Regions from separate parts of the Heyndrickxia acidicola genome, predicted to be linked through region 2. Evidence: riboswitches for the same ligand, from Rfam matches in the RefSeq annotation. Region 2 holds a riboswitch; each other region holds the start of a gene.
The links. A riboswitch is a leader RNA that binds a small molecule or an ion and turns the genes downstream of it on or off. The one in region 2 is predicted to bind S-adenosylmethionine.
Positions count from the first base shown of each region.

Region 1 (4,621 bases), 1.2 Mb from region 2:
GCTCATTTGTAATCTTAATCGAAAGGTTTCCACTGGTGCCCATAAACCAGTCTCTTTCAGCAAGCTCCGCTTTGATATCCGCTAATTCATTCCACTTTTCTTGATATAGACTCATTACACCACCTCCAAATTCTGTTCTAGAATTGCCCGGCAATCAAAGAACGTCTCAAAAGGTATATAGCGAATTCCCTGTTTCTCACAGGCTTTACTCAAAAAATCACGGGCCAATACCAAATCTGCCTGTTTTGCCGCTTCTAAATCTGTAATGGAGTCGCCAATGACAATCGTAAAATGCTCTTCTCTTGAAAGAGAGCGAATAATGGTCGGCTTACAGCAGCCGCAGCCATTTTGGCATTCCTTATCACATGGATATGGCCACTTAATTTCTACAAACTCCCCTTTAAAGCTGGCTTGATTGCAATAAATTTCTTTAATGGGCCCATATGGATCCAGTAAAGGCTCTACAAAAAAGTCCATTCCTCCGCTTACAATATAAAAAGGGATAGAGCGATTTTCTGCAAACTCCAGAAATTCTTGAAATCCTTCCCTAATTGCGGCCGTTTTCTTTAAAAAATGAATCATTTCCTTTTTTTTATCAGACTCTATTAAAGAAAACATCCGGCTAACCCCATCTTGTATGGTAATGGTTTGGTTCAGCACCCTATCCTTTATTGGCACCCATTCAGGAGGTGCAAACTGTTTCATTAAAGAAATAATATTATCATTATCCGTTACAGTTCCATCAAAGTCGCAAAAAATAATTGGCTTCTTCACCCTTCACTCACCTCTTGGCTGCCCCACAACACTATGGCTTTTTCCAGCTCTTTATGTTCTTTTGCTGCTTCCCTCAACGTTTGTTTTTGAAGAACAGCTTCAACCGCTTGACGGAATGCTTTCCCGCCGCCTATTGCTCCATCTGGATGTCCATGGATTCCCCCACCGGCGTTGATCACAGATTCTTCTCCAAAATCTCTATAAATTAAGGGTACTAAACCTGGATGGATGCCTGCCGAAGGAACAGGGAAGGACTTTTTATAACGGCGTTCAACTGTAAGTTCATGTCCAATCCCAAGGGTTGCTTCTCTTTCAAGGGCAACGCTTCCATATGGAGATGGAAATAAACCAAAGTCCGCTCCAGCCAACCGAAGAAGTTTTCCAAGAAATAGCTTATGGGAAACCCCATAGTGGCTCGATTGGGTAAACGCTCCACTAAATGCAGGGTGAGCCATTAAGGGAATGTCAATTTCCGGGTCTTCTCTAAGTTCCTGCAATACATCTAAACCGTATGTAAATACGTTGAAAAGAAGAGCATCTGCACCAAGTTCTCTTGCAAGCCGTGCCTTGGAAATAACCTCCGATGTGCGTCCTGTAAGATTGACCGCATAGAGTGTTCGATGTCCCGTTTGCTCATGCACTTCATCCAGGACTCTTCTCCCCATTTTGATACGCTCAGCAAATGGAGCTAGATTACTTTCAAAAAGGATTTCATCATCCTTAACTAAATCTACACCCCCCAGAGCCTGATCTCGAAGCTGTTTTTCAAGAAATAGTAAATCTCTGCCGATTACCCCTTTAAATATGCTCATCACCAGCGGACGATCTGTTACGCCCAGCCTATCTCTAATGCCATCGATTCCAAATCTCGGACCGGGAAAATTCCTTTCAACCGACTCTGAAAATTCCAAATTTAAAAGTTTTACTTCTCCATCTAACGAAAGCTTTCCAAAAACCGTAGTAAGAATGGCTGGCAGATCAGGACTGAAATTTACTGATGGATAAGAAATGATAATTTCAGCAAAGGTTCTGCCATCTTCATCTACTCCCTCAATAACTTTCAAAACATAACCTTTATGCTTTTTTAGCTGCTCCTTTTCCAATATGGCCAGGTTCGTCCATGATCCCACTGTTAATCCAAGAGCAATGTCCTCAGCCTTTTTTTCGAAAGTTCCCGGTTTTCCATAAAATTTATACGTTGCTGTTACTTCACTCATTTCCTCACCTCTTAACCAATTATGCAAAAACTTGTTGACTACAATAAAAGCGGAGGGCGATTGACCATCGGCGAACAGCATAAGACAAGGCAGCTTTGAAGGGTGTTCTTCCCCTTCAATGATGGCTGGGCTTATGACTCGAGCGATTTCTTACCTTTTCTTTTCATAAACAATAAAAAACCTCTTCGATAAGAAGAGGTGGAATTCTACCGTCTTCTTATCTCTCAGCCTTTTAGCTGCAAGAATTAGCACCGTGCCTAAAGAAAATCCTTAGATCGGTTGCCGGGCTTCAATGGGCTCGTCCCTCCGCCTGCTCTTGATAAGAAATAGTTATATAATTATCAGATTGTTAATTCAAATAGGATTATGCCATCCATACACAATATTGTCAATTGAAAATTATTTAAATATTTTTAAGTCTCCGATTCTTTCAACCGCTTCCCGAAGCCGCTCTTCCGTTTCCAGCAAGCCAACACGCACATATCCTTCACCATAGGTACCAAAACCAATTCCGGGTGCTACTGCTACCTTTGCCTGGTATAAAAGTACATCAGAAAATTGTTCAGAAGTATATCCTTCAGGGACCTTTAGCCAGGCAAAAAATGATCCCTTTGGAGCGGCAATGTTCCAGCCAATCTTTCGGAGTCCTTCCACCAAAATGTTTCTTCTTGTTTCATACATAGAAACAAGTGCATCTACACACTCCTGTGATTCCAATAATGCGGCCGCTGCAGCCTCTTGTACTGCTCCAAAAAGACTTACGTATAGATGATCCTGAAAAAGATTCAATGCTTCGATTACACTCTCATTGCCTATTGCAAAACCAACCCGCCAGCCTGCCATGTTATAGGTTTTAGAAAAGGTGTAAATTTCAATTCCGACCTTTTTCGCTCCTTCAGCCTGCAAAAAACTAACAGGTTTCTTTCCATCAAAGCCAATAGCGCCATAGGCAAAGTCATGCACGACACAGATATCATGTTCATTGGCAAATTCAATGGTTTTTTTAAAAAAGGCCAAATCAGCAGTAGCTCCTGTCGGATTATTCGGATAGTTCAAGAACATTAATTTTGCTTTTTCAGCCTCTTCTGTACTGATGGATGAAAAATCAGGCTTAAATCCGTTTTCCTCCAAAAGAGGCATAGTATGCATTTTCGCTTGGGCAAGTGCTACTCCAGACCAGTAGTCCGGATAACCGGGATCAGGCACTAAGACCGTATCCCCTGGATTTAGAAGGCATGGAGGAAGCTCTACCAACCCGGCCTTGCCCCCAAATAATATGGCTATTTCCTTGGCTGGATCTGCTTTGACACCGTATTCACGCTCATAAAAAGCTGCCGCTGCTTCCTTCAAATAGGAAAAACCCCTAAATGGGGAATACTTATGATTTACAGGGTTTGCAGCAGCCTCCTGAAGTTTTTTTACAATGTGGCCTGGAGTAGGCTGATCAGGGTTCCCTTGGCCTAAATTTATCACATCATAACCCTCTGCCTTTACTTTTTCGACTTTACCTACAAGAGAAGCAAAAAATTGGGATGGCAGGGATTTTAACAAATCTGATTTCGAAAAAGTTTTCATTTTTTCCTCCTTACTGCAATCAAAGCGGGGCCCTTCCGCTTTTCTTTTGTCCAGCTCCAGCTGGAAGGATACAAATCAATCCTTCCTAACCATCGGCTCGAGGTCATATGCCATTCCGTCAAGAAGGTTAAAGATCGTACCTTCTTTGACGGCCCGTCATATGCTGGTCGCCGATTAGCAGGTCCCTTCCGCTTTTCTTTTAATTTTGAACTTTTAAAATCTAGTAACAAATGTTATAACGAAAAGAAGCCAATGTAAAGAGATAATCTAAAAATGAGGAGGAAAAATCCTTTGCTGAAAAAAATGGCATGTATTCAAATGGATATTCATTTTGGGCAGCCTGAAAAAAATTATGAAAATGCTGAGAAATGGATTCACAAGGCTAGTGAGGAAAAATGTGATTTGGTTATTTTACCAGAACTCTGGACGACTGGATATGACCTGACCAGGCTTTCAGAGATAGCAGATGAAGAAGCAAAACAAACATTCAAATTTTTAAAAAGATGCTCCTTAACATATCAGGTGGACATTATTGGCGGATCCATTGCGAAGAAGACAGCACAAGGCCACTACAATACGATGCTGATTGTAGACAGAGAAGGAAATTTTATTAAGGAATACAGTAAGCTCCATTTATTTAAATTGATGGATGAGCATTTGTTTCTTCAGCACGGAACAAACAGTGGTGAGTTTACCTTATATGGCGAAAGCTTCTCAGGTGCAATTTGTTACGACATTCGATTTCCTGAATGGATACGAAAGCCTTTTTTAGAAGGAGCCTCGGCATTATTTGTTAGTGCTGAATGGCCAAAGCCCCGTCTTTCCCACTGGAGAAACCTCTTAATAGCAAGGGCAATCGAAAATCAGTGCTATGTCATTGCCTGTAACCGTGTTGGGAATGATCCGAATAACACGTTTGGCGGGCATTCTTTAATCATTGACCCGTGGGGAGAGATTCTCGCAGAGGGGGGAGAAGACGAAGGTCTCGTCATTAAAGAAGCGGATTTTTCCCTGGTTAAAGAAGTCCGGAGAAAAATTCCTGTTTTTAGCGATCG
Region 1 is NZ_KV440953.1:1,927,678-1,932,298, forward strand. Features, by position in the region: gene A5N88_RS09000 (methylthioribulose 1-phosphate dehydratase) at 1-115, opposite strand, end outside; gene A5N88_RS09005 (2-hydroxy-3-keto-5-methylthiopentenyl-1-phosphate phosphatase) at 115-774, opposite strand; gene A5N88_RS09010 (2,3-diketo-5-methylthiopentyl-1-phosphate enolase) at 771-1,991, opposite strand; SAM riboswitch class I at 2,206-2,317, opposite strand; gene A5N88_RS09015 (pyridoxal phosphate-dependent aminotransferase) at 2,391-3,566, opposite strand; gene A5N88_RS09020 (carbon-nitrogen family hydrolase) at 3,858-4,621, shown strand, end outside.
Region 1: another riboswitch for S-adenosylmethionine. It lies ahead of A5N88_RS09010 (2,3-diketo-5-methylthiopentyl-1-phosphate enolase); the one in region 2 lies ahead of A5N88_RS03390 (phosphoadenylyl-sulfate reductase).

Region 2 (4,621 bases):
TACAGTTAAATGGTTTAACAGCGAAAAAGGCTTTGGCTTTATTGAAGTCGAAGGTGGAAATGATGTGTTTGTACACTATAGCTCCATTACTGGAGAAGGGTACAAAACACTTGAAGAAGGCCAACGCGTGGAATTTAATATTGTTGAAGGCCAACGCGGACCTCAAGCGGACAATGTAGTAAAACTTTAATTATTTGATGTAAAGCTGCCCTTTAAAAAGGCAGCTTTTTTGTGCATAATTTAAACAAGTTTTAATGGATCTATGGTAATATTAAATAGGTTCTCTAACTGGTAAACATTTCTGGACTGTCCGATTTATATTTTTTTCTTAATCGTATTTAATCGTATTATAATTAGGATATGTGGAAACATAAAATTATATTTCTTCTGTTTTATGGATATAATGGTTTAAAGCTAAAACCTGTTCGGGGAGATAAGGATAGTCGCTTGGAGTTATCTTGAGGAGATACATAGCAGGCAGGAATATACATATTATGCAAGGACGGGTTGACAACCTGAGTCTTTCGTGTGAAACTTGATTTTTCACCGTAAAGTATTAAAATGGTTCAGTATGTATCAGATCTTCGAATTTATTTATAACTAGAAGCGAACAACTTGAAACCTTAGCGTCTTTTATGACGAATAGGAGGCAGTACTATGAAAGACATTTTTTTTAAGATTCAAAGTTTGCTAAATAAGAAGCTGTCGTTCTTCTTTTTAGCAGTTATACTGTTTTGGCTAAAGACCTATGCCGTCTATTTGGCAGAATTTAATCTTGGCATTACGGATATTGTACAGACTTTTCTCTTATTCGTAAATCCAATCAGCTCGGCATTATTCTTTCTGGGGATTGCGCTTCTATTTAAAGGGAGAAAGCGTACGGTTGCTATTATAGTCATTAATTTATTTTTATCCATTATTCTTTACGCAAATGTATGTTATTATCGTTTTTTTAACGATTTTATTACATTGCCGGTTCTTGCACAATCCAAGAACTATGGAGATGTTGGCGGCAGTGCAGTAGCATTAATGAAACCATACGACATATTATACTTTTTAGATACCATTATCCTTTTGGTTTTATTGATATTTAAAAAAGTTGAAAATTATACTGGGAAACTGAATCGTCGTATGATTACTGGAGTTTTTGCTGCAGCTATTTCTATTTTTATCGTTAATTTAGGCATTGCCGAAATTAATCGTCCAGAGCTTTTATCAAGAACGTTTGACCGTAACTACATTGTAAAGTATCTAGGGCTGTACAACTATACAATTTATGATGCTGCTCAGACGACAATGACGTCCGCTCAAAGGGCTTTTGCGGACAGCAGCGATATTGTAGATGTGCAAAATTATTTGAAAGCAAATAAGACCGATCCAAATCCCAAATTGTTCGGAAAAGCAAAAGGAATGAATGTGATTTTTGTATCAATGGAATCCTTTCAAAACTTTGTGATAAACCAAAAAATAGGGGGACAAGAGGTAACTCCTTTTTTAAATAAATTGACTCATGACCCAAATACATTTTATTTTGATAACTTTTTCCATCAGACCGGACAGGGTAAAACATCTGATGCTGAATTCATGATGGAAAATGGCTTGTTTCCATTATCAAACGGTGCTGTTTTCACTTTGAAAGCGATGAATACGTACCAGGCGACTCCTGCCATACTCAATACAAAGGGATATTCCTCTGCTGTATTTCATGGGAATTATAAAACATTCTGGAATCGGGATGAAATGTACAAATCGCTTGGATACGACCGTTTCTTTGATGCAAGCTACTTTGATATGAGCACAAAAAATACGATTAATTATGGCATGGAAGATAAGCCATTCTTCAAAGAGGCTATGCCTTATTTAAAAAACTTCCCTCAGCCATTCTATACAAAATTCATTACACTTTCGAATCATTTTCCGTTTGAATTAAGGGATAAATCATCTTTCCCTTCTGCCAATACAGGTGATTCAATTGTTGATAATTATTTCAAAACTGCCAACTATATGGATCAGTCTTTGGAACAATTCTTTACGTATTTAAAGCAATCAGGCTTGTATGACCATACCGTCATTGTCATGTATGGTGACCATTATGGTTTATCTGACAGCCATGATGCTGCTTTGGCAAAGGTATTGGGCAAGAAAACCATTAGTCCTTTTGATAGTGCACAGCTCCAGCGTGTACCATTATTCATTCATGTTCCTGGAGTAAAGGGAAAAATTGAACATACCTATGGCGGAGAAGTGGACGTACGTTCTACAATCTTACATTTACTTGGAATAGATACGAAGAATTACATCGACTTTGGCTCCGATTTATTATCAAAAGATCATGACCAGGTTGTACCTTTTAGGAATGGTGACTATGTTTCACCGAATTATACACAGGTAAAAGGAATTTGCTATAGTAATTCGACCGGAGCCAGTGTGGATCCGAATCAATGTTTGAAAAATGACAACATTATCAAAACAAAGCTTAATATGTCTGATAAAGTTGTAAACGATGACTTGCTTCGTTTTTATACGCCGCCGGGATTCACTCCGATAAACCGGGAAGATTATGATTACACTTCTGATCAAAGGATAAATCCTGTGCCAGGACAAATAAATTCTAAAAAAACAATAGTTCCTAATAAAAACAATTCGCCACATTCGACTACAAAAAAATAAGTTAAAGCAGCTGCACTGGCAGCTGCTTTTTTGAATTTAGTACATGAATAAAAATATATAAATCGAATCCCTTTTCCCAAGATTTTAGAGGGTAATGGGAGGTTCGAGAGTTTAAGGATAAACCATAAAGCAAAACATAGGACAAGAAAGGGGGGATCCATCGTGGGTAAAAACAAACGAAAGATAAGGCAGGAAAGTTTAAACAGTTTATGGAATCCAACTCAGGAAGGGCACTTCATGGATGATTTGGAGGAAGTTGAAAGGCTTGGTCATCAAGGTGAAAAGTCAAACCATTCATTATCTAGCAATACACAGCAAAAGACTGAACGATAAAAGTTCAGTCTTTTAGGTTAAAAGCTGGTGGTAGATAACGACTTGGACTAGTAACGAGTAAGCATGGAAATAAATTTATTGTGCTGCATTTATTTATTCTTATAAACGTATAATTAACTGAATTAGGCAAAAATGAAGATAATACAAATTTATTATTGACTGAATTGACAGAAGGATATAAAATATCAACAAGTTGAATAAAATATATACCTTATCTAGAGAGGTGGAGGGATAGGCCCTGCGAAACCTCGGCAACAGATTCTTGTTGAAAACTGTGCCAATTCCTACAGGTTTTCCTGAGAGATAAGCGGATGAAAATCACTGTTAAAATGTGGATGACGTCTTCTTACTGTTGGGTGAGAAGACGTTTTTATTTATCAAAATCCTAGTAAACAAATATGAAAGAGAGGTTAAAATGCATTGAGAAATGAACAAGCGTTAACTTATGACAGGTTTCTTGAAGACCCCTTCCAAGAGTTGGAACCGACAGATGCTACAAAAGGAGCCTTAAGGGTTTTAAACTGGGCTTATAAGGAATTTGGTGAATCCATTATTTATTCATGCAGTTTTGGTGCTGAAGGGATGGTTCTGATTGATCTTATTTCAAAGGTAAAGAAAGATGCCAAAATTGTATTCCTGGATACAGATGTACATTTTTCAGAAACCTATGCCCTAATTGAAAAGGTGAAAGGAAAGTACCCAGAGCTCAATATCCAGTTAAAAAAACCTCATTTGACTCTCGATCAGCAAGCCCAGCAGTATGGTTCTGCTTTATGGCTTAGGGATCCTGATCAATGCTGTAACATTCGTAAGATTAAACCGTTGGAAGAAACCCTGCAGGGCGCTGCCGCTTGGATTTCGGGACTAAGAAGAGATCAATCCGTTAGCAGAGGCAAAACGAATTTTGTAAATAAGGATGAACGTTTTCACTCTATCAAGGTATGTCCTTTGATTCATTGGTCATGGGGTGATGTATGGAAATATATCCGAGAAAACAACTTGCCTTACAATGAATTGCATGATAACGGCTATCCAAGTATCGGCTGTTTTCCATGCACTCGTGCAGTGAGTTCCGGTGAAAATACCCGTGAAGGAAGATGGGCTGGGATTGGCAAAACGGAATGCGGCTTACATACAGCACCTATTGAGGGACAATAAAATGCTTGTGGTGATATTGTCTTTCGTGATGGCTTACTTCTTTGCTTATAACATTGGAGCAAGCGGCTCTGCAGCCTCTATGAGTGTATCCTATGGTTCTGGGGTGATTAAGCGGAAGATGATTGCTCTGCTTGTATGTTCTCTTGCACTGTTTGCGGGAGCGATTTTTGGCAGCGGTGCGGTTGTAAAAACGCTGAGCAAGTCTATCATTCCGGAGAAAGTTATTACACCGGAAGTTGTTTTAATCATCTTAATTTCTTCAGCTGGAACCCTATTTATCGCAAACCTGTTAAGTATCCCTCTGTCAACCAGTGAAGTAACAGTAGGGGCAATTGTGGGTGCGGGACTGGCGTTTCAATCTCTTCACGCAGAAAAGCTATTGACGATTGTTTTTTTCTGGATTGCAGTACCTGTTTCAGCAATGCTTGTCACATACTTACTTGTAAAAGGCGGGAGGTTT
Region 2 is NZ_KV440953.1:714,598-719,218, forward strand. Features, by position in the region: gene A5N88_RS03380 (cold-shock protein) at 1-190, shown strand, start outside; gene ltaS (lipoteichoic acid synthase) at 658-2,670, shown strand; gene A5N88_RS24675 (hypothetical protein) at 2,833-3,003, shown strand; SAM riboswitch class I at 3,212-3,313, shown strand; gene A5N88_RS03390 (phosphoadenylyl-sulfate reductase) at 3,424-4,161, shown strand; gene cysP (sulfate permease) at 4,112-4,621, shown strand, end outside.

Region 3 (4,621 bases), 4.0 Mb from region 2:
TTCGTGGGAGAGGACCGCCAAGATGCTTATGCGGCATTTGATCTCTTAAGGGAATATTCTCGAGTGATTTCCAACCGGATACATATATTTGGATTTTCAAGGGGAGGCGCAATGGCCCTCCATACGGCAATAGAACGGAGGGCTGCATCCGTGGTGACATGGGGAGGTGTTTCGGATATCGCATTAACCTATCTTGAAAGAAAGGATCTTCGCCGCATGATGAAAAGGGTTATCGGCGGAACACCTGCTAAATATCCGGAACGCTTTGAAGACCGTACACCTCTTTATCAAATAGACCGTTTAACAGCACCGGTATTAATCATTCATGGGTTACAAGATCAAAATGTTTCCTATGAACATGCCCGCAGGCTGGAAGAACGTTTATCGGCTCTTGATAAGCCAGTGGAAACCTGGAGCTTTCCCCAATACACACATTACTTCCCGCCCCATATTAACCGCCAAGTAGTGAGAGATTTGTGTTTATGGATGAAAAGCCAGGCCAATCCATGGTAAAATAGGATTATCAATCCTTACTTGGAGGTACATACAGATGGGTATGCCATTTGAATTAAATACAATGATTATTACAAAAGGAAAAGAACAAAGAATAAATGATAATACGTTTGTATTAGTAAAGAAAGGCTACAGGCTCTATCCTATAAATATTCCTACTGAGGTGCGCAGAAATATTGAAAACGAATCAAGCGGTACTGCCATCATAAAAAAAGTGGAATGGGAAGAAACCAAAACCAGTATTACATATGAGTTAATTTCCCTTAATTCAACGAATTGACCTTGCAGTGAAGGTATGATAACGAAAAAAAACCCGCCGATGGGCGGGTTTTTTGATCGAATAAGTATAAATTTTTTATTCAATAGGGTTTTAAACCAATGTAGTTGCTGTCTAGCTTCAACGCCTATCTGCTGGCGTATTTCTGCGTCTCCTCACTGCGATAAGTCAACATCTGCTCGAGAACGGCCTCGCTGCATTTCTTTTATCTCAGTCGAAGACTATGATATCGTACGCCGGTAAGGAAGGTGCTTTTGCTTTTCTTATAAAATCATCCTAAAGGAGCACCTAATTCAATAATATCTTTTGAAACGTGATCGAATTTCCGGAAGTTATCATTGAATTTCTGAACAAGCTCTCTTGCTTTGGCTTGATAGTCTTCCTGGCTTTCCCATGTTTTATTCGGCATTAAAACATCATCAGGCACACCCGGCACCTGAACAGGAATGTGCAAGCCAAATATCTCATCCTTTACAGTTTCCACATGATTTAGCTCGCCCTCTAAAGCAGCATGCACCATAGCACGAGTATAGCTCAGCTTCATTCTGCTTCCAACACCATACTCTCCGCCAGTCCAGCCTGTATTGACAAGGAACACCTGTACTCCATGCTCTTCAATTTTCTTCCCTAGCAATTCAGCATAGACAGTTGGCTCAAGAGGAAGGAACGGTGAGCCAAAGCATGCGGAAAAAGTTGCCTGAGGCGATGTGATTCCGCGTTCTGTCCCTGCAAGCTTGGATGTATAGCCGCTTAGAAAATGATACATTGCCTGCTCTTTTGTAAGCTTGCTGATAGGAGGCAGTACGCCGGATGCATCAGCAGTTAGAAAAATGATGGTGTTCGGGTGGCCGGCCACACTTGGATCAATAATGTTATCAATCGCTTGAAGTGGATAAGCAGCCCTCGTATTTTCCGTTAAGGATTGGTCTGAATAGTCTGGAACACGAGTATCCTGATGAACCACTACATTCTCGAGAACGGAGCCAAAGCGAATGGCATCATAGATTTGAGGTTCCTTTTCTCTGGATAAGTCAATGCATTTTGCGTAGCATCCGCCTTCTATATTAAAGACGCCATTTGGAGACCATCCATGCTCATCATCGCCAATCAGTTTCCGGTTTGGATCCGCAGATAATGTGGTCTTTCCTGTACCGGATAATCCGAAGAAAAGAGCTACATCTCCTTCCGGCCCCACGTTTGCTGAGCAGTGCATTGGCAAGGATCCTTTTTCCGGAAGAAGATAATTCATGATGGAGAAGATCCCCTTTTTCATTTCTCCAGCATACTCTGTCCCGCCAATCAGGATGATGCGGCGCTCAAAGGAGATAATGATAAAGGTTTCAGATTTTGTACCATCCACTTCTGGAACCGCTTTAAAGGTAGGGGCGGATAGGATAGTAAATTCCGCCTGATGGAAAGGAAGCTCTTCTTCCGTAGGGCGAATAAATAACTGATGGGCAAAAAGGTTATGCCATGCATACTCATTAATGACCTGAATAGGCAGTCTGTAGCTCCTGTCTGCACCGGCAAAGCCTTTAAAAACAAACACTTCTTCCTTATTTTGAAGAAAGCTGACCATTTTATGATAGAGACGATCAAATACTTCTGAGGAAATAGGCTGATTAACCGTTCCCCAATCTATTTTATCCTTTGTAGCGTCTTCCTCTACAATATATTTATCTTTGGGTGACCGGCCGGTGTATTTGCCTGTTTCTGCACAAACCGCACCGGTTGAGGTTAATATTGCTTCTTTTCTTGACAGGACCCTTTCAACTAATTGAGGTACAGATAGCTGCGTATATACATTAGGGCCATTTAATAATTCAGATATTTCATTTGAGATATCCAATGAATTCATCGATATTAACCTTCCTTTTTCTAGATATTTGTTTAATGATTGCTCTGCATGTAATTAGTATAACACATTTGAAATAATAATCTATACTATTTATTTGTTTTTTTATTTGTGCTATCGCAAAAAGGTATTTTGACTTATATAATTGGAAAACATTTTCAGGGTGGCTATTGAAATGAAAGCAATGAACGCTTATGGTAGGATTTGTTCTATTTTAATATGGGACTTTGTTGTTTTTTAGCTCATTCGTGTGAAACGTTGGTTTCACACGCCTTTCAGCTCTGCTGTAAAATGAGCTAAAAAACGAGCAGTTTTCAATTTAGAAATTTTAATAGAACCTATTATAAAGAACTTGGGACATATTATGAATATATTTCTTTTCATAAGGGACAAGGTAATAAGAAGGTTCCAAATAAAATTGTTTTTATCTTCTCTCATTTATTTATTGACACTCCATGTCAAATTGAGTATGATTTTACCTTGTACGGATACTCTTATCCCGAGCTGGTGGAGGGACTGACCCGATGAAACCCAGCAACCTGCCTCTAGGTACAGCCAATACATTCTTTTCTAAAGGATGCCAAAGCTTATCTAGGCAAAGGTGCTAACTGTTGCAAGGTTCAATCCTTGAACGATAAGAGTGAAAGGCGCGATTTTTGATCTAAACCTTTCCTCATTAGCTAAGCACAGGGAAAGGTTTTTATTTATGGAAAAAAGCGCATAACCTCTATTGGGCTGGATTTTTTTAAAGGGCTTTCGTAATAAGCGTTGTTGTTACATTTAAAACACAAGGCTGGGTTTGCAAACCTTTTTTAAGAGCAACTTAGTCATTGTACAAAAAGCAACAATCTATGCGAAAACCAGCATGATAAAAATCCGATGTTTATTTCATACTATTAGGGAAATGAGTACCGTGAACTAAATATAGAACTGATCCACAGGAGGTATTAGCCTGTGAATTCCATTCAAGGGAGGAAGAAAGATGTCAAACAAACGTCGCTTATTTACATCTGAATCAGTTACCGAAGGGCATCCTGATAAAATTTGTGACCAGATTTCCGATTCAATTTTAGATGCGATTCTTGAAAAGGATGCGAATGCTCGTGTAGCATGTGAAACTTCTGTTACAACAGGCCTTGTTCTTGTTGCCGGTGAAATTACAACAAGTACTTATGTGGATATTCCAAAAATTGTACGTGAAACAATTAAAGGAATTGGCTATACTCGTGCAAAATACGGCTTTGATGCTGAAACATGCGCAGTATTAACCTCTATTGATGAACAGTCTCCGGATATTGCGATGGGTGTCGACCAGGCACTTGAAGCACGTGAAGGACAAATGACTGAAGAGCAAATCGAAGCGATTGGTGCGGGTGACCAAGGTCTAATGTTTGGTTTTGCCTGCAACGAGACAGAGGAACTAATGCCTCTTCCAATTTCTCTTTCTCATAAGCTTGCACGCCGTATCGCTGAGGTTCGTAAAGAAGAAATTTTAACTTACCTTCGTCCAGATGCAAAAACACAGGTTACAGTAGAGTATGATGAAAACGATAAGCCTGTTCGTATTGATACCATTGTCATTTCTACACAGCATAACCCTGAAACTACTCTTGAACAAATTCAAAAGGATGTTAAAGAATTTGTTATCAATCCAGTTGTGCCTAGTGAGCTAATCGATGAAAATACAAAGTATTTCATTAATCCAACCGGCCGTTTTGTTATTGGCGGACCACAAGGAGATGCTGGTTTAACAGGACGTAAGATCATTGTTGACACTTACGGCGGATACGCTCGCCACGGAGGCGGTGCATTCTCCGGTAAAGATCCTACAAAGGTTGACCGTTCAGCTGCATACGCTGCAAGATACGTAGCGAAAAATATCGTTGCTGCCGGATTGGCTGAAAAATGTGAGGTTCAGCTTGCGTATGCAATTGGTGTGGCGCAGCCGGTATCCATTGCAGTTGATACATTTGGAA
Region 3 is NZ_KV440953.1:4,712,665-4,717,285, forward strand. Features, by position in the region: gene A5N88_RS21970 (alpha/beta hydrolase family protein) at 1-513, shown strand, start outside; gene A5N88_RS21975 (DUF2584 domain-containing protein) at 551-793, shown strand; gene pckA (phosphoenolpyruvate carboxykinase (ATP)) at 1,062-2,648, opposite strand; SAM riboswitch class I at 3,137-3,286, shown strand; gene metK (methionine adenosyltransferase) at 3,628-4,621, shown strand, end outside.
Region 3: another riboswitch for S-adenosylmethionine. It lies ahead of metK (methionine adenosyltransferase); the one in region 2 lies ahead of A5N88_RS03390 (phosphoadenylyl-sulfate reductase).